One region of the Herbaspirillum sp. BH-1 genome, then DNA from elsewhere that is predicted to be linked to it. Evidence: predicted binding sites of a transcription regulator. Region 1 holds the regulator's gene; the other holds the start of a gene.
What was found. The regulator LexA, encoded in region 1, represses DNA repair genes until DNA is damaged. The targets are predictions, from matches to a motif close to ACTGTATNNNNATACAGT.

Region 1 (11,140 bases):
CCCGAGGCGATCAACAGCATCCAGATGATGCCGATGGTCTTCTGCGCATCGTTGCCGCCATGGCCCAGGCTGTACATGGAGGCCGACAGCAACTGCAGCCGCCGGAACCAGCCATCGATCTTGCGCGGCGTAGAGCGGAAGAATATCCACGACACCATGAGCATCATCAACGAGCCGAATACCAGGCCCAGCAAGGGTGACAGGACGATGAAGAGGATCGTCTTGAGCAAGCCCGCCGAGATCAGGGCGCCGGTGCCGGCCTTGGCCACGGCCGCACCGACCAGGCCACCGATCAGGGCATGCGAGGACGAGGACGGAATACCGTAGTACCAGGTCACCAGGTTCCAGAAGATGGCGCCGATCAGGGCACCGAAGATGACGTACTGGTCGACGATGGCCGGCTCGATGGTGCCCTTGCCGACCGAGGCGGCCACGTGCAGCTGGTGGAACACGAACACCGCGGCCAGATTGAAGAAGGCCGCCATGGCCACGGCCGTCTGCGGACGCAACACACCGGTGGAGACCACGGTGGCGATCGCGTTGGCGGCGTCGTGGAAGCCGTTCATGAAGTCGAACAGCAGCGCCAGGACGATCAACAGCGCGAGGATATGTAAGCTGATTTGGATTGTTTGCATGGGGAAACCGTTGTGTGAAGCCAGCGGCGTTCCCCGGAGGAATCGCCGCTACGCCGGGGATCAGGCGTTTTCGACGATGATGCCTTCGATGATGTTGGCCACGTCTTCGCAGCGATCGGTGACGGTTTCCAGGATTTCGTAGATGGCCTTGAGCTTGATGAGCGTGCGCACATCCGGCTCGTCGCGGAACAGCTTGGACATGGCCGCGCGCATGACGTGGTCGGCGTCGGATTCCAGGCGGTCGATTTCCTGGCAGATGGCCAGGATCTGGCGCGAATTGTCCATGTTCGACAGCAGGCCGACGGCCGCCTGCACCTTTTCCGCACAGGACAGGCACAGTTCAGCCAGGCGCTTGGCTTCGGGCGTGATGGCCTTGATGTCGTACAGGGAGATGGTCTGGGCAGCGTCTTCCAGCAGGTCCAGGATGTCGTCCATGCGGGTGATCAGCTGGTGGATGTCATCACGGTCCAGCGGCGTGATGAAGGTCTTGTGCAGCAGATCGATGGTATTGTGCGTGATCTTGTCGGCCTCCTTTTCGACGGCTTCAATGGCGTGCACGCGGATTTCGAGGTCATCGAAATTGGTCATCAGCGCCACCATTTCCTTCGCGCACTTGACCGCCAGCTCTGCATGCTGATTGAAAAGGTCAAAGAATTTGCCTTCCGTCGGCATCAATCGTCCAAACATTTTTCTCTCTCATCAATGGTTAGCGCCCGTATCGGGCGCCGTTTCGAACCGGCCTGCGGCTTGCCCCCTTGGAAGCCGGAATCCCGCCCTGCCGGTCCTGCACGGACGGCCTCGGGAGCCATCCGCCTTACATGACACGAGCGGCCATGCGCCGCCCGTGATCCTCGTGCAGTGACGGCCATCGCTGCCCGCCACCCCAACCGTTCAGTCGCCGCCGTAGGGCTGCGCCAGATTCCCGATATAGTTGTCGTACTTGGTATACATCCCCAGGAAAGACAGGCGAATGCTGCCAATGGGGCCATTACGCTGCTTGCCGATAATGATTTCCGCAGTGCCCTTGTCGGGCGAGTCCGGATTGTAAACTTCATCCCGGTAAATGAACAAAATGACGTCGGCATCCTGCTCGATGGCGCCGGATTCGCGCAAGTCAGACATCACCGGGCGCTTGTTGGGGCGCTGTTCCAGCGAGCGGTTCAGCTGCGACAGTGCAATCACCGGGCAGTTGAGCTCCTTGGCCAGGCCCTTCAGGCTACGCGAGATTTCCGAGATTTCGGAGGCGCGGTTTTCCGAGGAACTGCCACCGTTACCCGACATCAGCTGCAGGTAGTCGATGATGATCAGGCCCAGCTTGCCGCACTGGCGCGCCAGGCGACGCGAGCGTGCGCGCAATTCGATGGGCGACAGCGCCGGCGTTTCGTCGATGTAGAACTGGGCATCGTTCATCTTCTGGATGGCGTGCGTCAGGCGCGGCCAGTCCTCGTCCAGCAGGCGACCGGTACGCAGGCGGTGCTGGTCCAGACGACCGACCGAGCCCAGCATACGCATGGCCAGCTGGGCGCCGCCCATTTCCATGGAAAACACCGCCACCGGCAGGCCGGATTCGATCGCCACGTGTTCGCCGATGTTGATCGAGAACGCCGTCTTACCCATGGAGGGACGACCGGCGACGATGATCAGGTCGCCCGGTTGCAGGCCGGAGGTCATCTTGTCCAGGTCCATGAAGCCGGTGGGCACGCCGGTGATGTCGCTGGTGTTGTCGCGGTTGTAGAGTTCGTCGATACGCTCCACCACCTGGGTCAGCAGCGGCTGGATTTCCATGAAGCCCTGCGAGCCGCGCGAGCCCTCTTCGGCGATGGCGAAGATCTTCGATTCGGCTTCGTCGAGCATGGACTTGACGTCCTTGCCCTGCGGATTGAAGGCATTGCCGGAGATTTCGTCGGCCACCGTGATCAGCTTGCGCAGGATGCCGCGGTCACGCACGATCTCGGCGTAGCGGCGGATATTGGCCGCCGACGGCGTGTTCTGTGCCAGCGCGTTCAGATAGACCAGGCCACCGACTTCCTCGGCCTTGCCACTGGTGGACATGGCCTCATAGACCGTGATCACGTCCGCCGGCTTGGTGCTGTTGATGAGCTTGACGATGTGCTCGAAGATGATGCGGTGGTCGTAGCGGTAGAAGTCTTCCGCGCTGACGAAATCTGCGATGCGGTCCCAGGCTGCGTTGTCCAGCAGCAGGCCGCCCAGCACCGATTGCTCGGCCTCGATGGAGTGTGGCGGCACGCGGAGTGCATCGATCTGGGGATCGGAAGACTCCTTCTGGCCGCGGAAAAATTCAGGATTGCCGCGGGACGATTCTTTCATGGCGCGCATTATAACCTGCTGATGTGAAGCCGTTGGTTCAGGTGGACGTTTTTGCAGCGCATGGCCCTGGCAAGGAACAGATGCAAGGTTCGATCCGCGGCGGAGGGTAGGCCAACAGGCTTTCCCGGCAGGAAGAACCGAAGCAAAATGACAATAAAAAAGCCAGGCGAACCCGGCTTTTCTATTGCAAAACGAATTGCAGCAAACAGGCGAATTACGCTTGCTCGCCCTTCACAGCGATGGTGACGTCGACCACCACATCGGTGTGCAGAGCAACCGACACAGGGTGTTCGCCAACGATCTTCAGCGGGCCGTTGGGCATACGCACTTGCGACTTTTCCACGGCGAAACCCTTCTTGCCCAGGGCTTCAGCGATGTCGAAGTTGGTCACGGAACCGAACAGACGACCGTCAACGCCGGCCTTCTGCGACACTTCCACGGTGGCACCAGTCAGCTTTTCGCCTTGTGCTTGAGCAGCAGCCAGCTTCTCGGCAGCGGCCTTTTCCAGATCGGCGCGCTTGGCTTCGAATTCGGCGATGGCAGCGTCGGTAGCACGACGGGCCTTGCGTTGCGGGATCAGGAAGTTACGTGCGAAACCGTCCTTGACGCGCACGACATCACCCAGACCGCCGAGATTAACGATTTTTTCCAACAGAATGACTTGCATGTTTTTCTCCTATTTCTCGGCGCAGATTACGCGTTGTGCAGATCGGTGTACGGCAGCAGGGCCAGGTAACGCGCGCGCTTGATGGCGGTGTCAACTTGACGCTGGTAGTGGGCCTTGGTACCGGTCAGGCGTGCCGGCATGATCTTGCCGTTTTCCTGGACGAAGTCCTTCAGGGTGTCCACGTCCTTGTAATCGACCTGTTCAACGCCAGCGGCGGTGAAACGGCAGAATTTCTTGCGCTTGAACAGCGGGTTTTGCTGTTGACGCTTGTTTTTCAGCTTGCTTTTATCGAACTTTTTACCGAATGCCATGATTTGGCTCCTGTATCTAAAAATTGGGTAAGGTCTTTTTAGCGCCGCCTCGCGTCAGTCTTCCGACGGGACAGCGCCAAAATCAACGATATGAAACACGACGCTCTTGCTGTTGCGATTCCTGCGGGCCAGAAAGCCGGTGAAGCGGAAGACTTCACCCAGCGCAGCCTTGTTGAGCGCGCCGGAGATTTCTCCTGCTGCCATCGCCGCGATCTCGAATTCGACCTGGCGACGCATGCCAGCTTCCATCTGCTCCGACTGATGCTGCAACCTGGCAGTCACGATCGGAATACCGGCCGGCGTATAACGCAATACATCACGTTCGGCCAGACTGGCGATGACTTGAAGCTGGTTCACTCTCCGCTATGAATCGCAGCGCAATCAGGCTGCCGGTGCTTCGGTACGGCTCTTGGCCGCGTCTTCCTTCTGCACTGCCTTCAGGATGGGGGAAGGACCGGTTTCGGCCTTCTTCATCTTGACGGTCAGGTGGCGCAGGACGGCGTCGTTGAACTTGAAGCCGGTTTCGATCTCGGCCAGCGTTTCGCTGTCGACTTCGATGTTCAGGCAGACATAGTGAGCCTTGGCCAGCTTCTGGATCTGGTAGGCCAGTTGACGACGGCCCCAATCTTCGACACGGTGAACCTTGCCGCCGCGGGTGGTGACGATGCCCTTGTAACGCTCGATCATCGCCGGCACTTGCTCGCTTTGGTCCGGGTGGACGATAAATACGATTTCATAATGACGCATGTAGACTCCTTATGGACTTATTGAAGACGCCCACCCCGGCGTCAAGACGGGTGTGGGAAGAGGAAAACCCAAGATCATACAAGGTTTCTGGCATAACAGCAATGTCGACTATCGCTGGCGAGGTCAGGTAGACACAGGCGGAGCCATCGCACTGGGCAGATAGGCCGCACAAGATATTTCATCTATTTATATATAGACAGGAAAAACCGTTCTTGCAGCACCAGAAAGTGCATGTTGCCGTTGACACAAGGATTGCACCTGTATAAAAATACAGACTGTTCATCCAAACAGCCTTCCCCCAGAGAAAGGCCTACCCCATGCTCAAACTGACCGCGCGCCAGGAACAGATCCTGAACCTGATCAAGAACGCCATCGAGAACACCGGCTTCCCTCCCACGCGCGCCGAGATCGCTGCCGAGCTTGGCTTCCGCTCCGCCAATGCCGCTGAAGAGCACCTGCAGGCACTGGCCCGCAAGGGCGCCATCGAAATATCCCCTGGCACCTCCCGCGGCATCCGCCTGCGTGAATCCGGCGTACCCGCATCAAGCGGCATCGCCCGCCAGATGGCCCTGCCCCACCCCGCCCTGATGCAGTTGAGCCTGCCCCTGATCGGTCGCGTGGCTGCCGGCTCGCCCATCCTGGCGCAGGAGCATGTCGAGAAGACCTACCAGGTCGATCCGGCGATGTTCCCCAGCAAGCCCGATTACCTGTTGAAGGTGCGCGGCATGTCCATGCGCGACGCCGGCATTCTCGATGGCGATCTGCTGGCGGTCCGCAAGACCGACCAGGCGCGCAACGGGCAGATCGTGGTGGCGCGACTGGCCGACGAGGTCACCGTCAAGCGCTACCAGAAGACCGGCTCGGTCATCACGCTCTTCCCGGAAAATCCGGAATTCGAACCCATCATCGTCAAGCCGGACGCCGACCAGTTTGCTCTTGAAGGGCTTGCCGTCGGGTTGTTGCGCAGCTGGCATTAAACCAGCAGGGAGCAAGCCTGCCGCTCCCGATGCATCGGCGCCCACCACCGCGCCGATCCCCCTCCCAAGGAACCTTCGTCTAAAACGAAGGTTTTTTGCTTTCTATTCGCCTCTTCGGCATCCGGTCCTTGCGCATATTATTTCTGGTGGACAGCTATGTCCGGCGCAAAGCATGCGCCCAACCAAGAGGATCCCTTTCGATGTCGACGCGCAAGAGCAGCAACAAGCACGGTAACCAGGCCCAGGCCGCCACCCAGTCCCATCTGCAAGACCTGCTGGATGTCCGCAAATGCCTGGATCTTCTGGATAATCGCAAGGTTGATGAAGCAAAGGCCCTGTGTACTGCCGTGCTGGGGCGCGCTCCCACCCTGGTGTTCGCCAACCATGCACGCGGACTCATCGCCATGCAGGAGGGCCTGCACGCCGATGCCGAACACTATCTTCGCAAGACCATCGCGGCTGATCCGGAGAATGCCGAGTATCTGAGCAACCTGGCAGCCGCACTCCTGGCACAGGATCGCATCGATGAAGCCATCAGGATCTATGAACGCGCCATCGAAGTCGACAAGGAAAGCCGGACGGCCCGCGTCGGCCTGGCCAATGCCTTGCATGAAAAGAACGACCCGGATGCCTCGATCGCCTACTTCGAGGATGCGGTCAAGCGCGAGCCAGAGGCCCCCGGCCCGCTCTCCCATCTGGGGCGGGCACTGGTGGAAGCGAAGCGCTATGACGAGGCGGTCGCAACCATCCTCAAGTCACTGGAACTGCAGATCAACTTCGCCCCTTCGCACACCGCCCTGGGCGAAGCCTTCCATGCCATGGAGATGTACAAGGAAGCCCTGGAGTCCCACAAGACAGCAATCCTTCTGGACCCGGAAGATACCTACGCGCACAACAAGATTGCCGATACCTACCTGAAACTGAACAAGGTCACCGAAGCCCACGAACACCTGCTGCGCGTCATCGACATCGCCCCCAAGGACTCCAACAGCTATCTCAAGCTGGGTGCCAGCTACTTTTCCGCCGAAGATCGCTTCGACGATGCCATGCGCATGTTCAACAAGGCGCTGGAACTGAATCCCAAGCAAGCCCTCATCTACAACAACATCGGCGCCATCAAGCACGACCATGGCGACACCCATGAGGCGGTGGAGATCTTCCGCAAGGCGCTCGAATTGCGTCCCAACTATTCCACCGCCAAGCACAACCTGGCCCTGAGCCTGCTGTTGCACGGCGACCTCAAGGAAGGCTGGGAATGTCACGAGAGTCGCCTGGAAACCCGCGAGCGCGCCTACGTCTACAAGCTCATCCACAAACTGTTCGAGATCATCCCCAAATGGGATGGCAAGAGTTCGCTGGAAGGCAAATTCATACTCCTGATGCACGAACAGGGCTTTGGCGACAGCATCCAGTTTCTGCGCTATGCACGCCTGGTCATGGACCGCGGCGCCCGGGTGGCGGTGCACGTGAAGAATCCGCTGTATCGGCTGTTCCAGTCGTTCACGCCAGAAGTCACCCTGATCCGGGAAAGCGACCCGCTGCCACCCTGCGACTGCGCCTACGTGATGATGAGCCTGCCCTATGCGCTAGGCACCGATACCGTGGAAGACATCCCCTCCTTCCCCAGCTACCTGGCAGCCGATCCCTTGCTGGCAGAAGAATGGCGCCAGAAAATTGCCGCAATAACAACATCGGAACAGCATCTACGTGTCGGTGTGGTATGGGGCGGCAATCCGGAGCACGGCAATGATCGGCACCGTTCGATCCCCCTTGACACTTTCAAGCAATTGTTCGGACTCCCGAAGATCGAGTTCTACTCCCTGCAAAAGGGCAAGCCCCTGGAAGACCTGAAGAATCTGCCCGCCGACCGGTCAGCCCACAATCTGGGTGACCAATGCGCAGACTTTGCCGATACCGCCGCAGCGATCCACAACCTGGACCTGGTCATCAGCGTGGATACTTCGGTGGTGCACCTGGCTGGTGCCATGGGCCACCCCACCTGGGTACTGCTCCCGCACATCCCGGACTGGCGCTGGCTGCAGAACCGCGACGATTCGCCCTGGTATCCGAGCATGCGCCTGTTCCGCCAGCCTGCCTTCAGCGACTGGGACTCCGTGATGAAGCGCATCGCAGAAGAGTTAATCAGATTGCAACAAGAAAAGGTGCAGCAATAGGACTCTGGCCCTCCCTCACCCCTTCCGAAAAAGCCGCTTGCACCGAGCGGCTTTTTCAATGGAGCGAAAATTTCTTGGTTTCAACAAAGATTTCCCTAAAGTTTTCTCGATCGGCGTCGAAAAAGGATTTGCTTGCAGTTTCAAAGCACGCAGTTTTAGTTCGGAAAGCCTTGAAAGAGATTTTTTTCGCGAAAGCCCTAAACTTTTTCCAAGACTGCCCGATAAAGCAATCAACAGAGGTTGAAACGCCTGGGGCTCATGGGTAGAAGACCAAAGTTAAGCACTGAAACTCGGATCATCGGTCTCAAATCTTAGGAGAATTAACATGGCATCAGTCATCAATACCAACATTGCGTCGCTGAACACGCAACGCAATCTGAATTCGTCGCAGTCGTCGCTCAACACCTCGATCCAACGTCTGTCCTCCGGTCTGCGCGTCAACAGCGCAAAGGACGACGCCGCCGGCCTGGCCATCGCCGACCGCATGAACTCCCAGATCAAGGGTCTGGCAGTTGCACAACGTAACGCCAACGACGGCATCTCGATGGCCCAGACCGCTGAAGGCGCTCTGTCCACCGTGACCGACAACCTGCAGCGTATGCGTGAACTGGCTGTTCAAGCTTCGAACGGCACCAACAGCGCGCAAGACCGCAAGACCCTGAACGACGAATACAAGCAACTGTCGGAAGAAGTGTTCCGCGTGCTCAACGGCACCAGCTTCAACGGCCAGAACCTGTTCACCGGCTCCGGCCAAGGTGCATCGGCTGGCGTGGGCTCCAGCTCGGCCAACGTTTCGGCTTCCCTGACCCTGTCGTTCCAGGTCGGCGCCAACGTCCAGGACAACAAGCTGAACGACCAGATCACCATCACCCTGGATGACCTGTCGAACAACAAGACCATGGCCGACGTCATCGGCACCAGCGCCAAGGGTCTGATCGGTCTGGGCGACACCTCCGGTGTGAGCACTGCCCAAACCACCTACACCTCGGCCAAGGCCAAGCTGGACAACCTGTTCGCTACCGGCTCGACCCTGACCGCCAGCGCCCTGGCTTCTTCGGCAGTGACCCTGCAGAAGGCCGTGGACAGCGCCAAGCTGGCCCTGGACAAGGCTGTTGCTGCTCCGTCCGCACAAAGCGATGCACAGAAGGCAATCACCAACCTGGACAAGGCCATCAGCCTGATCTCGTCCAAGCGTGCAGAGTTCGGTGCCGTTCAGAACCGCTTCAGCGCCGTCATCAGCAACCTGCAAGTGTCGAGCGAGAACATCACCTCGTCCCGTAGCCGTATCATGGATACCGACTACGCTGCAGAAACTGCCAACCTGACCCGTGCGCAGATCCTGCAACAGGCTGGTAACGCGATGCTGTCGCAGGCCAACTCGGCACCGCAGCAAGTCCTGTCGCTGTTGAAATAAGCCTGATAGCTAGGTAGGATGACGTGCGGAGGATAGGCCTTATTCTCCGCACGTTCCTTTAAGGAAGGGAGTAGTAACATGTCGATTGCCCCACTTAATATCACAGCTGCTGGCGATTCCGGTACGGCGTATGCCTTGCCGCAAAGCGCTGTCAAGCCCGATCCCGTGGTATCGACCGTTGCCCCGGCAGCGACTTCGGAAGCACGTCGCGCGACGGAAAGCGATGTCAACGATGCCGTCGGCAAACTCAACGACTTCGCCAAGACCAGCGCCTCGGCACTGAACTTCTCCAAGGACGAAGAGACCGGCCGCACCATCGTCAAAGTCGTGGATACCGCGACCGACACCGTGATCCGCCAGATTCCCAGCGAAGAAGCGATCTCCATCGCCAAGTCCATCGACAAGATGCAAGGCCTGTTGATCAACCACAAGGTCTGATTTGAAGTTGAGTCTGGTACGAACTGCAGTGGCTCGAAAGACCGCGTGCGCCCATGATCATTCATGGCGCATGACGGGTTCGGCTACCCCAGTTCATAATGGATTCGCATAACACCCGCACAGCGTCCCTCCTGCACCGACGCCGTACTTGAGAGCCACTCTCCTGTTGACCGCGCGCGCAGCCCCCCCCCTAAAGCGCTGTGCCTTACGCAAAGATTCAGGAGTTGAACCATGGCCACTTCCACCGGCACTATCTCCACCTCGGCAGGCCCGCTTGACGTCGCGACCCTGGTCAGCCAGCTGATCTCGGCGGAAAGCCAGTCTCAACTGACTCCGCTGACCACCCAGGCCAGCAGCTACAACACCCTGATCTCGGCGTACGGCAGCCTCAAGAGCGCGCTGTCGACCTATCAGTCGGCCATCACGGGGCTCAGTGCAGCCAGCTTCAGCTCCCAGAAAAGCAGCGTCAGCAATGCCGGCACCGGTAGCAACCTGACCACCGATCCGTTCACCGCCGACGTCAACAGCGACGATTCGACCAAGATCCTGGCGCAGAAGATCAAATCCGAGGGCGTCACCAGCGGCACCACCTTCAGTGCTGGCGACTCGCTGGCGATCAAGATCGGCACCAACTCGCCCACCTTTATCACGCTCAAGGCCAACTCCACCCTGGCAGGCGTTCGCGACGCCATCAATGCCTCCAAGGCTGGCGTTACTGCCTCCATCGTCACCGATGGCAGTGGCGATCACCTGGTGCTGGAATCGAATACCGGCGGCACTGCCAATACCATCAAGGTCACTGCCAACAACAGCCTGTCCCGCTTCGCCTACGATCCATCGAGCTCGACGCCCAGCACCACCACCCAGATCCAGGCGCCGCGCGATGCGACCAAGGCTGCCTCGGGCACCTATTCGGTTGGCGTGACGCAACTGGCGCAGACCGCCAAGCTCAGCTCGGCCAGCATCACCCCGGGCAGCACGTTTGAAAATGGTCTGCTGGCCATCAAGACCGGCACCGGCTCGACGACCATCATCAAGCCGTCCACCAATAGTCTGGCCGGCATTCGCGATGCCATCAACAGCAGCGATGCCGGCGTGAACGCCACCATCGTCAGCGACGGCACTAACGACCACCTGGTGCTCACCGCCAAGGACAGCGGCGCCACCAATACCATCAAGGTCACCGGCACCGCGGACTTTGCCGTATTCAATTCGGATCCGAGCGGTACGGTCACTACCCCCAATGTCAGCAATAGCCAGCTCTATACCACTGGTACGCTGAACCTGAAAGTGGGGGACAGCACCATCGCCATCAACCCGACGGCCAATGGCAGTGGCGACATCGACCTGACTCAGGTCATGACCGCCATCAATGGTGCGGGTGCCGGCGTGACCGCCTCCATCACCAACGACGGCACCAATAGCCGCCTGGTACTGACGCCGAACGCC
Region 2 (11,140 bases), on a different contig from region 1:
AACGACTGCGCCACTGCTCATAGACCTGCGAGGAGATGGTCAGCAGCAGGATCAGGGTGGCGCCCCAGCCGATGAGGTCAGTAATGTGATCGGACATGATGGTTTGGTGGGAGCCCGTACAGCCCCGGGAAGCGGTCGATGCAGCGATGGTGAAGCAGCCAGGCCAGCCATGCAGTCGGCCGGCCTCGCAAGCCACTGTAGGAAGAGTCCGCGGATGGCCGGTGATGCGGCGGCACGTCGGTGCATTCGCGCAGCCCTGCGCGAATCTGCCGACCCGACAATGGGGCGCTGTGGCATTGCGGCATGCGTGCGGCTTGCTTAGGCTGGAAGAGTAGTGGCAGTGGATGTAGTGAATGTGACGGTCGCCTGCCTGGCGGCCTGAAGAACACTGCACAAGTCACACTAGCCAATTTCGGTCTTCCGCTTTCGAGGCTTTTCCCACCCTTTTCCATTCTTTCCCAGGAGGTCAACATGCACGCTACCCGCACCATTGCCGACGTCATGACACGTGGCGCCCATACCTTGAGCCCTGACGATTCCGTGATCCATGCCGCCCAGGCCATGGAAGCCCTTGATGTCGGCGCCCTGCCCGTCTGCGATACACAGCGCAGGCTGGTGGGTCTGGTCACCGACCGCGACATCGTCCTGCGCGCCGTCGCGCCCAATCGCCTGACCGAGACCATGCCTCTGACCGAGGTGATGAGCCATGATGTCCTGTGGTGTTACGAGGATGAACCGGTGGACGATGTGCTGGACGATATGGTGCAGCGCCAGATCCGCCGCCTGCCGGTCATGGATCGCGAGCGCAATCTGGTGGGCATGGTCAGCCTGGGCGATGTCGCCGCCAAGACGCAGAATCGCGGTGTGGGCGAGGCTTTGGCGGAGATATCGCTGCCCGCAGCCCCCACCCGTGGCAGCATCGATCCCGCCTCCGCCGACGGCTATGCCCTGCCGGAAGTCAGGGACGGTGATCTGAGCGAGGTCAATCTGGGCCGAAGCTAGGCCTGGCGCGGGTGTCGGGCAGGAGCGACAACTTGGCGTGTAGGTTTTTTCCTACGCATCAATCGGGTACTGTCCGATCTTCTTTTTTGCAGTGCATCGCTACTATGCATTCCAACGAACTCGAAACCGAGGACCCGAATTCCGGCAAGAACGTCCCCCTCCGTCCTGCCATGAACACTGTCCATCCCCCATCGGTTTATCCCCACGAGTCGTTTTCATAAGCAGAAATTCTCCGAAGATTCCCCCGATCCTCGGCGTCTTATATCCCTCCCCCTCAGGCCGCCTCCCCAGGCGGCCATTTTTTTGCCTGCGGGATTTGCCGCCTTTGCCGCCTTAACCGATTGCCGCTCCCTCCTCGGCTCTAAACCCCGCCTCTTGCTTGGCCCCCGTGTTCCCGTTGTACGGCGATGTAGTCCAGCGCATCGGCATAGGCCGCATCGCTGTTGCTGCGCAGCGCTTCGCAGACGTGGGTGGACGCCGGGTCCTGGCCATTGGCGCCGATCAGGACGATACCGCGAAATCCACCGCCTTTGGCCTGCTGTACGCCAGGCTGCAGCACAGGCGTACGCAACTCGTCGAGCTTGTCGCCGCCAGGAATATCGATGGGGATGCTCATGGAAGGCTCCTGAAAAAGTGAAAGTCTGGAAGATTCCCGGGGCGGCAAGCTGATGCAGGTCAGCCATCGGTGCATCGGCCACCGCCTTGGGCCAAGAAGAAGTATTCTTGTCAGGATAAAAAACGCTGAAGGAAAAGACAGCAAGAAGCCGCCGGGGATCTACGTAGGAAGGGGCGAAGATGAGTTCCCCCTGGCGCGTTGCATGAGGTCTGTTTCTTGACGCGTCTGCTTTTACCTGGAACCGTCATGCCCATCAATTACCTGCGCCGTCTCACCAGTCCGGCGCGCACCGACCTGTCCAATCGCCACCTGGGGCGTTCGCTGGCCTTCATCGCCGGTGCCGTCAATGCCGGCGGCTTCCTGGCGGTCGGGCAGTACACCTCGCACATGTCGGGCATCGTCTCCTCCCTGGCCGACAATCTGGTCCTGGGCGAGACCTTGCTGCTGGTCTCGGGCGCCAGCGCGCTGCTGTCCTTCCTGCTGGGGGCCGCCTGCTCGGCGGTGATGATCAACTGGGCCAGGCGCCGCGGCCTGCACAGCGAATATGCCATGCCCCTGATGCTGGAAGCCATGCTGCTGCTGTGTTTCGGCATCCTGGGCAGCAATCTGGAGAACCATCGGCTGCTGTTCGTGCCGGTCACGGTGGCGCTGCTGTGTTTCGTGATGGGCTTGCAGAACGCCATGATCAGCAAGATTTCCCGCTCCGAAATCCGTACCACTCACGTGACCGGCCTGGTCACCGACATCGGCATCGAGATCGGCAAGATGTGCTACTGGACCCTGGCCCCGCGCCAGCCCGGCGAAATGCACCAGGAAGACCCGGTCCCTGGGGCGCGCCGCAAGTTCATGCTGCTGTCTTCCCTGTTGCTGATGTTCTTCGTGGGGGGCGTGGCAGGCGCGCTCGGATTCAAGGCCGTGGGCTTTGTGGCGACCATGCCGCTGGCGGCGGGATTGTTCGTGTTGGCGCTGGTGCCGATGATGGATGACCTGGCACGTTCCTGAAGGCGTATAAATGCCCGACTTCGCCGGGAAAATTAAGGAATTTCGATAAAAACCCGAATTCAGCCTCCTAAATTAGGAATTCTCGATTCCCGTTAAGAGATTTCGGAAAACCAGACGCAAAAAAGGCGCTCTGCGCGCCTTTCGTTTTCTTGTTATCGACCTGTCTGGTCGCTGGTCCCTGCAGTTCTCAACTCCATGGGTGAAAAGCGACGGATGCGACAAGCATTGCCTGAGGTGCCATGCCCTCATCAGCCTTGCTGTTGGGGCGTGCTGTCGGACTGCTGTGGCTGCTGGGTGCCCTGGGTATGCTCCGACGGGGTGCTCTGGCTCATCTGCGGCTGCGCCGAGGTGCTGGCGGTAGTGCCGTTCTGGCCATTCTGTGCTGCAGCAGCCGCGGCAGCAGCGGCATTCTTGCGACCGTGGCTGTTCAGGCCACCCTTGCGTCCGGCTTCGCGTGCTTCGGCGGAGCTGAACTCATGGGCTGCACCCTTGGCGTGGGCTGCCTTGCCGCCCATGCTGGCGATCTGACGCTGCTTTTCCCTGTCCATGGCGGCAAAGCCGCGATTGCTGGTCCCCGGATTTTGTGAATTTGCCATGTGTGACTCCTTGTCTTTGGTTGGTCGAGGTTGAGCGGACGAACCTGCCACCTGCCTGCCCTACTGCCCTGCGCGAGCTGACCGGCGGCACAAAACATCTGTCCACGTCTGCAGTGTAGAAAGCCTCACCGAACCTCACTATCGGAAGAGCTCCCCAGCCCTTGTCAGTACTGACTGTAGGAAATGTAGGAATCGGTGAAGATGAGCTTGTCTTATGGCAACAAAATAAGCGTATTTCTGAATGCCAAAGTGAAGCATGCTCGGGGCGGGCGCCGAGGCAATCTGGGGGCTAGAGCGCTGGAAAGGACTGAATACAATTCAGATTCAGTCCATGGTCTGGAGAAATGCAGCTGAAAAGCAGTGTTGGATGTTTGCAGTCGGAGCAATGTGGCGAGAGTCAGGGTTGAGCACCTTGATCATCGGAAATGCCTCTGGAATCCATTTCACGCACAGCAGATAGTTGCGTGAGCAATTCCGGTAACCATACTTGAGTCGTCTCCCACACCACATCGAGATTGATGTCGAAATAGCCATGGGCCATGCGATTGCGCATATTTCGCATGCTGCGCCATCGCACTTGAGCATGCACCTGCGTGAACTCAGGATAAGCATCCATCACCTTGGTGGCTGCCTCGCCGATGATGATGAGGCTCATGATGACGGCCTGCTGGGTGCGTTTGTCAGTCAGGAAGTCGGCTTTCTCCAGTCCTTTCACGAAGCTGCACGCATCGGTCGCAGCTTGCTGGATATGGTCAAGGTAGTCGGGCAACCGATGGTGTTCACTCATACCGGCAGCGCCTCAGCGAGCACCTTGGCCCGGAACGTCGGCGGCAGGTCTTCAGGCGTCAGCAGATCGACATCGACGCCGAGCAGCGATTTCAACTCATCTTCCAGATCGCCCAGGTCCAACAGGGTGGCCCCAGGCAGTGCGTCAACCAGCAGGTCAATGTCGCTACCGTCCTGGTCGGTGCCGTGCAGCACCGAGCCGAAGACGCGCAGGTTCGCGGTACGGAAGCGGCCTACGGCTTCCCGCACTGCAATTCTCTTCATGTCAAGCGCAACGGAGGGGCGCATGGGCATCCTTTCTTGTCGAAACTCACTGCAATGGCCGGGGCAGGAATGCCATTCTAAAAGCATTTTCCAGAATCGCAATGCACCGATGCCCCCTCTTCGCCCCCGAACTCGACCAGGTCGCCCTCCTCAACAAGAGCTTCAGTCTTTTGCCCGCTCATCCGCAGTTTTTGTCACACTCCAAAACAATTACTGTATATTTATACAGTTATCTTCGTCTTCACCAGTACGTCTGCTCCACCATGTTGCCTCCATCGTCCCCGGTGCATCGTCCGGAAAACATCCATCCTTCGCTCTGGCTGGCGTCCCAGCTGGCGCGTGGGGGTGGGCACGGGGTGTCCAGCGGTTTCGAGGCGCTTGATGCCGAGTTGCCGGGACGTGGCTGGCCGACCGGGGCGCTGATCGAATTGCTGCTGCCCCAGGATGGCATCGGTGAACTGCGCCTGCTGCGCCCACTGCTGGCGCGAGCGCCAGCCAGCGCCCAAAGAGCCGTCCGGATCACCCGCGCCGAACGCATCGCCCTGCTGCAGGCACCGCACCAGGTCAATGCCCCCGGCTGGGTGCATCTGGGTGTGCAGGCGGCCCGGCTGCTGCATCTGCAGGCCGATAACGCGGTCGATGCCTGCTGGGCAGCGGAGCAAGTCCTGCGCGCCGATAGCTGTCACGCGCTGCTGATGTGGCAACCCAGGCTGCGCAAGGGTGAGCACGATCTGCTGCGCCGGCTGCATGTGGCGGCGCAAGCCGGGCAAACCCTGTTTTTCATGCTGCGTCCCTGGTCCTGCGCGCGCGAGCCCTCACCCGCGCCCTTGCGGCTGACGCTGCAGGCTGCGCGGGACGGACTGGAGATCGGCTTTCTCAAGCGGCGCGGGCCGCTGCGCGAACAAAGCCTGTTTCTTCCCCTGACGCCTTCACCGAATCTGCAACGCCATGTCCCCACTGTGGATCGCCGTACACCTGCCACTGCTGCCGCTGGAAGCATTCCGTCCAAACTGGCTGGATGAAGCCCCGGCGGTGGTCTTCGAGCGCGAGCGCGTCACCGCGCTGTCGGCACCTGCGCGCGCGCTGGGCGTGCAGGAAGGCATGCGGCGCGGTGGCGTGCAACTGCTGGCGCCGCAGGCGCTGCTGCAGGAGCGTGACCCGCTGCGCGAACAGGGTCTGCTGGAACAGACAGCGCTGGCCCTGCTGCAATACACGCCCCAGGTCACACTGGCCCCGGACGCCTGTGTGCTGCTGGACGTCAGCGCCAGCCTGCGCCTGTTCGGCGGCATGCGGGCGCTGTGCCGCAAGATTGGCGTCACCATCGCCCGGCTCGGGGTGTCGGCCACCCTGTCTTCTGGCGTCACCGCGACCGGGGCCTGGATGCTGGCGCGCTACGGCAATGTGCGTACCCTGCGCAGCGGTTCCCTGCAACGACGCCTGGATCGCTTGCCGGTGATCTTGCTCAGTGCCGCCCAGGCCCACCTCGAATGGCTGCATGGCCTGGGCTGCCGCCAGCTGGGCCAGTTGCGGCGGCTGCCGCGCCCCGGCCTGCAACGGCGCTGCGGCCGGGCGCTGCTGGACATGCTGGACCGTGCCTATGGCGACCTGCCGGAACTGCATGAATGGGTGGTGGCGCCGCCGGTCTTCAAGGCCCGCGTGGAGCTGCCCGACCGCATCGAGCACACCGACATCCTGGCCGCCTATGCCCAGGGGCTGCTGGTACAACTGGCCGGCTGGCTGGCGGCGCGCCAGTTGAGCATCAAGCAGTTACACCTGTGGCTGGAGCACGAACGCGGTCGCCAGGCCGTGGCGCCGACCGAATTGCGGATCGCCCTGTCGGTGCCGGCCTGGCAGGAAGACCACCTGCATACCCTGGTCAAGGAAAAGCTGGCCCGCTCCAGCCTGCCGGCGCCGGCCATCGCCCTGGGACTGGCGGCCGAGGAACTGCAAGCCATGCAGGCCGCCAGCGAACTGCTCTTCCCCGAACCCGGCGGCAGCCCGGAAGATCACCAACGCCTGCTGGAACTGCTGGTGGCCCGGCTGGGCGCGGACAAGGTGCGCCAGGCCGTGCCCCGCGCCGATCATCGGCCCGAGATCGCCAATCGCTGGTGCAGCGTCATGCAGCCGGCGACCACATTGCCGGCACCGCTGGTGACTGATCCGGCGCGCCTGCCACCGCGCCCGCTATGGCTGCTGGAAGAGCCCTTGCCCCTGCGCATGCAGCAGCACAAGCCGTTCTACCGCACACCTTTGGAATTCACCTCGCCGCCGGAACGCATCGAAGCCGGCTGGTGGGAAGGCCGCCCGCTGACCCGCGACTACTTCACCGCCCGCGATGCGCGTCATGCCTATTACTGGATTTTCCGGCAATGGCGTGGCGGCGAGGCCAGCGACGAAGAACCGCAGTGGTTCCTGCACGGACTGTTCGGCTAGGAGCACTGTATGCAAGCCCCTCTCCCTGGCATCGGTACTGGTAATGGCAATGACAGCGGCCTGCCCGACTATGCCGAACTGTATTGCCGCACCAACTTCAGTTTCCTGCAGGGCGCCTCGCATGCCCAGGAACTGGTGGAGCGCGCCATCGCCCTGGGTTATCGCGCCCTGGCCATCACCGACGAATGCACCCTGGCCGGGGTGGTGCGCGCCCATGCGGCCTGGCAGGAGCAGGTCAGCAAGAACCAGAGCCTGGATTTCAGGCTGATCATCGGCAGTTGCTTCCGCTTTACCCAACTCCGGGAAGACCCCGAGCACCCGCTGGCCCGCCTGACCCTGGTTGCGCTGGCCAGGAACCGGGAGGGTTACGGCAATCTCTCCGAGCTGGTCACCCTGGCCCGCACGCGTGCCGAAAAGGGCCAGTACCTGCTGGCCCCGGAAGACCTGAGCCAGCCGCCGCCGGCCTTGTCGCACCTGCGCGCCCTGCCCGATTGCCAGTTGATCCTGGTGCCGGATTACGCGGTCGGTGAAGACACCCTGGACGCCCAGTTGCGCTGGTTCGCCGGCCTGGCGCCCGGACGCTCCTGGGTCGGCCTCACACGCCTGTATCGCCCCCTGGACGAACTGCACCGCGAAGCGCTGGAGCAGGCAGCACGGCGCCATGGCTTGGCACTGGTGGCGGTGGGCGACGTGCAGATGCACCAGCGCTCACGCAAATACCTGCAGGATGTGGTGACCGCCATCCGCCTGGGCCAGCCGGTGCAGGAATGCGGCCATGCGCTGGCGCCCAACGCCGAGCAACACCTGCGGCCACGAATGCGGCTGTCGCTGGTGCACACGCGGCAGACCCTGGAGCAGACCCTGGCCATCGCCGCCGAATGCCGCTTCAGTCTGGCCGAGCTGCGCTATGAATATCCGGACGAGCTGGTGCCGCTGGGCATGAGCCCGGCCGACTACCTGCGCCAGGAAACCCTGGCCGGTGCCGCCAGACGCTATCCGCAGGGGCTGCCCGGCGAGGTGCGGCAACAGATCGAGGTGGAACTGGCGCTCATCGGCAGCAAGCACTATGAAGCCTACTTCCTGACCGTCTATGACCTGGTGCAATTCGCCCGTTCGCGCGGCATCCTGTGCCAGGGTCGGGGCTCGGCGGCCAATTCGGCGGTCTGCTATTGCCTGGGGGTGACCGAGGTCGATCCCACCTCCACGCGCCTGCTGTTTGCCCGCTTCATCAGCGAAAAGCGCGACGAGCCGCCCGACATCGACGTCGACTTCGAACACCAGCGCCGTGAAGAAGTGATCCAGCACATCTACCGCAAGTACGGCCGCCGCCGTGCCGCCCTGGCCGCCGCCGTCCACAGCTATCGCCCGCGTGGCGCGCTGCGCGAGGTGGGCAAGGCGCTGGGGGTGGACCCGGCCATCGTCGATACGGTGGCCAAGTCGCAGCACTGGTTCGACAGCCGCGAAGAACTGCTGGCGCGCTTTACCGAAGCCGGGCTGGACCCGGAACTGCCGCAGATCGGGCTGTGGGCCAGCATCACCGGCAAGCTGCTGCGCTTTCCCCGCCACCTGTCGCAGCACACCGGGGGCTTCGTGATCGCACGCGGGCAATTGTCGCGGCTGGTGCCGATCCAGAACGCCGCCATGCCAGACCGTTCCGTCATCGAATGGGACAAGGACGACCTGGAGTCGCTCCGGCTGCTCAAGGTGGATGTCCTGGCGCTGGGCATGCTCACCGCCCTGCGTCGATCGCTGGAGCTGGTGAGCCTGCGGCGCGGCTTGCCGCAGGTGATGCAGATGTACGATATCCCGCGTGAAGATCCGGTCACCTTCGAGATGATCTGCAAGGCCGATACCATCGGCGTGTTCCAGATCGAGAGCCGGGCCCAGATGAGCATGCTGCCGCGCATGCAGCCACGTACCCAGTACGACCTGGTGGTGCAGGTGGCCATCGTGCGGCCCGGTCCGATCCAGGGCGGCATGGTCCACCCCTACCTGCGCCGGCGTGAGCTGGTGCGCAATGGCGGCAGCTTCGAGTATCCCGACAACACCAGCAAGAGCGGCAAGATCAGGAAGGTGCTGGAGCGCACCCTGGGCATCCCCATCTTCCAGGAACAGGTGATGGACGTGGCCATCGAGGCCGCCGGCTATTCCCCCAGCGAGGCCGATGACCTGCGCCGCTCCATGGCAGCCTGGAAGCGCAAGGGTGGCATGGGGCCACACCATGAGCGACTGGTGCTGGGCATGACCGACAATGGCTATTCACGCGAATTCGCCGAAAGCATCTTCAACCAGATCGAGGGCTTCGGCGAATACGGCTTTCCGGAAAGCCATGCCGCCAGCTTTGCCCTGCTGACCTACTTCAGCAGCTGGCTCAAGTGCCATGAGCCGGAGGCTTTCCTGTGCGGCCTGCTCAATAGCCAGCCCATGGGCTTCTATTCGCCCTCGCAACTGATCCAGGATGCGCGCCGGCATGGGGTGCGGGTGTTGCCGGCCAATGTCGTGCGCAGCGCCTGGGAGTCCACGCTGGAGCTGCCCCTGGAGTCCACCTCCGGGCCGGCGCGTCCGGCCGTGCGGCTGGGCATGAGCCTGCTGCGCGGCATGCCGGCCGAGGCGGCGCAGCGCATCGAGCAGGCGCGCGCCGAGCACCCCTTTGCCGATGTCGACGACCTGGCCCGGCGCGCCGCCCTGGATCGCCATGCCCTGCAGGCGCTGGCGGCCGGCGATGCCCTGCGCGAACTGGCCGGCCATCGGCGTCAGGCCCTGTGGCATGCGGTGGGTGCGGTACCCGACCGTGACCTGCTGCGCAGCGCGCCACGCGGTGACGATGCGGTGCAACTGGAGACACCCGGCGAAGGCGAGCAGATCATCGACGACTACCGCGCCATGAACCTGACCCTGCGCCGCCACCCGCTGGCCCTGCTGCGACCGACCCTGCAGCGCCGCCGCTTCATGAGCGTGGCCGATCTGAACACGCTGCAGAACCGCCAGTTCGCCTGCTGCTGCGGCATCGTCACGGTGCGCCAGCGGCCGGGTACGGCCAAGGGGGTGATCTTCATGACGATCGAAGACGAGACCGGGTCGGCCAACGTCATCATCTGGCCGGCGGTGCTGGAACGACAGCGCAGCGAAGTGCTCAATGCGCGCCTGCTGGGCGTGTACGGAAGCTGGCAATGCCAGGGAGAGGTGCGCCATCTGGTGGCCGGACGCCTGGAGGACTGGACCCACCTGCTCGGGGAACTGCAGCCGCGCAGCCGTGATTTCTTCTGATGGATTGGCTGACTCAGGCGGCCAGCGCCATGCGGAAGGCATTGCGCCCTTCGCTCTTGGCCCGGTACAGGGCCAGGTCGGCCTGGTGCACCAGGGCATCCCACCCCAGCATCTGGCCCGGTGTGAGCACGGCCAGGCCGACACTGATGGTGACTGGCTGGCCATGGCCGAAGTCATGCTGGCGCACCGTCTCCAGCAGGTGCTGGGCGATCTGTCGTGCCTGCACCTCGGCCAGGCCGGGGAAGACCGCGCAGAACTCTTCACCACCATAGCGGCCCAGCAGACCGTTCTGGCGACAGCATTGGCGCAATAGTGCACCGATGTCGGCCAGCACGCGGTCACCCACCTGGTGGCCGTGGGTATCGTTGATCCGCTTGAAATGGTCGACGTCGATGAAGGCCAGGGTCAGCACCTGTCTGGCCTGTACCGTCTGCTCCAGCACCAGTTCGCCACAGCGCACCAGCTCGCGGCGGTTCAGGGTGCCGGTCAGCTCATCCACGGTGGCCAGGCGCTGCTTGTCGGCCAGCAGGCGTTCGAAATAGATCATCATCAGCGCCACCGACAGCAACAGGGTGCCACTGATGGGAATCAGGTAGATCAGGACGACCCCGAGGTTGCTCATCTCGGGCGGTTCGAACAGTTCCGGATGGCGCAGCGAGATGAAGAAGCGACTGACATAGCTGGCGCTGAGGATGAGCAAGGCGCCGATACCGACGCAGCGACCGAAGGTCCAGCGTGGATAACGCTCGGCCAGCGCGCCGGAGAGTCCCTTGAGGAATTCCCACAGCACCAGGCAGAACACCACCTGCAGCCCGCAGACAGCCAGGTAGGCGCGCTGGGTGAACGTGGATTCGGAGGCCAGCAGCGCCGCAAAGGCCGCGGCATAGACCACGATGAGCAGGCCCGGCCACCAGGCCGAGCGGCGCTGGTAGAAGCTGCGCAGGCCGCTCCAGGCCACGATCCCGGAGGAAAACAGCAGCGTATTGCCCAGCAACAGGCCCAGCGCGCGCAGCGTGCCGCCGAGGCCGGCATAGGCGACCACAGTAGTGCAGATGCCCAGTGCCGCCAGTACCCCGGACAGCGCCCACAGGCGGGTGAAGCGCTCCGAGGGCGTGCTGATGAACAGGCCCGTCATGATCACGCCACTGCAAAACTGAACGATGGCCAGCGCCAG

Region 2: imuA (translesion DNA synthesis-associated protein ImuA) is a predicted target of LexA. The motif match lies at 4,479-4,496, and genes of this name have one in related genera.

What each region holds. Positions count from the first base shown of each region.
Region 1 is NZ_PKOI01000007.1:195,403-206,542, forward strand. It holds gene HBH1_RS12125 (inorganic phosphate transporter) at 1-635, opposite strand, end outside; gene HBH1_RS12130 (DUF47 domain-containing protein) at 696-1,322, opposite strand; gene HBH1_RS12135 (replicative DNA helicase) at 1,527-2,972, opposite strand; gene rplI (50S ribosomal protein L9) at 3,178-3,630, opposite strand; gene rpsR (30S ribosomal protein S18) at 3,657-3,941, opposite strand; gene priB (primosomal replication protein N) at 3,996-4,298, opposite strand; gene rpsF (30S ribosomal protein S6) at 4,323-4,688, opposite strand; gene lexA (transcriptional repressor LexA) at 5,006-5,665, shown strand; gene HBH1_RS12165 (tetratricopeptide repeat protein) at 5,866-7,839, shown strand; gene HBH1_RS12170 (flagellin N-terminal helical domain-containing protein) at 8,165-9,253, shown strand; gene HBH1_RS12175 (flagellar protein FlaG) at 9,332-9,691, shown strand; gene fliD (flagellar filament capping protein FliD) at 9,923-11,140, shown strand, end outside.
Region 2 is NZ_PKOI01000005.1:307,441-318,580, forward strand. It holds gene HBH1_RS09665 (PQ-loop domain-containing transporter) at 1-97, opposite strand, end outside; gene HBH1_RS09670 (CBS domain-containing protein) at 472-1,002, shown strand; gene HBH1_RS09675 (hypothetical protein) at 1,364-1,618, opposite strand; gene HBH1_RS09680 (YoaK family protein) at 1,865-2,620, shown strand; gene HBH1_RS09685 (KGG domain-containing protein) at 2,869-3,216, opposite strand; gene HBH1_RS09690 (HepT-like ribonuclease domain-containing protein) at 3,614-4,003, opposite strand; gene HBH1_RS09695 (nucleotidyltransferase family protein) at 4,000-4,290, opposite strand; gene imuA (translesion DNA synthesis-associated protein ImuA) at 4,530-5,288, shown strand; gene HBH1_RS09705 (Y-family DNA polymerase) at 5,215-6,699, shown strand; gene HBH1_RS09710 (error-prone DNA polymerase) at 6,709-9,966, shown strand; gene HBH1_RS09715 (GGDEF domain-containing protein) at 9,980-11,140, opposite strand, start outside.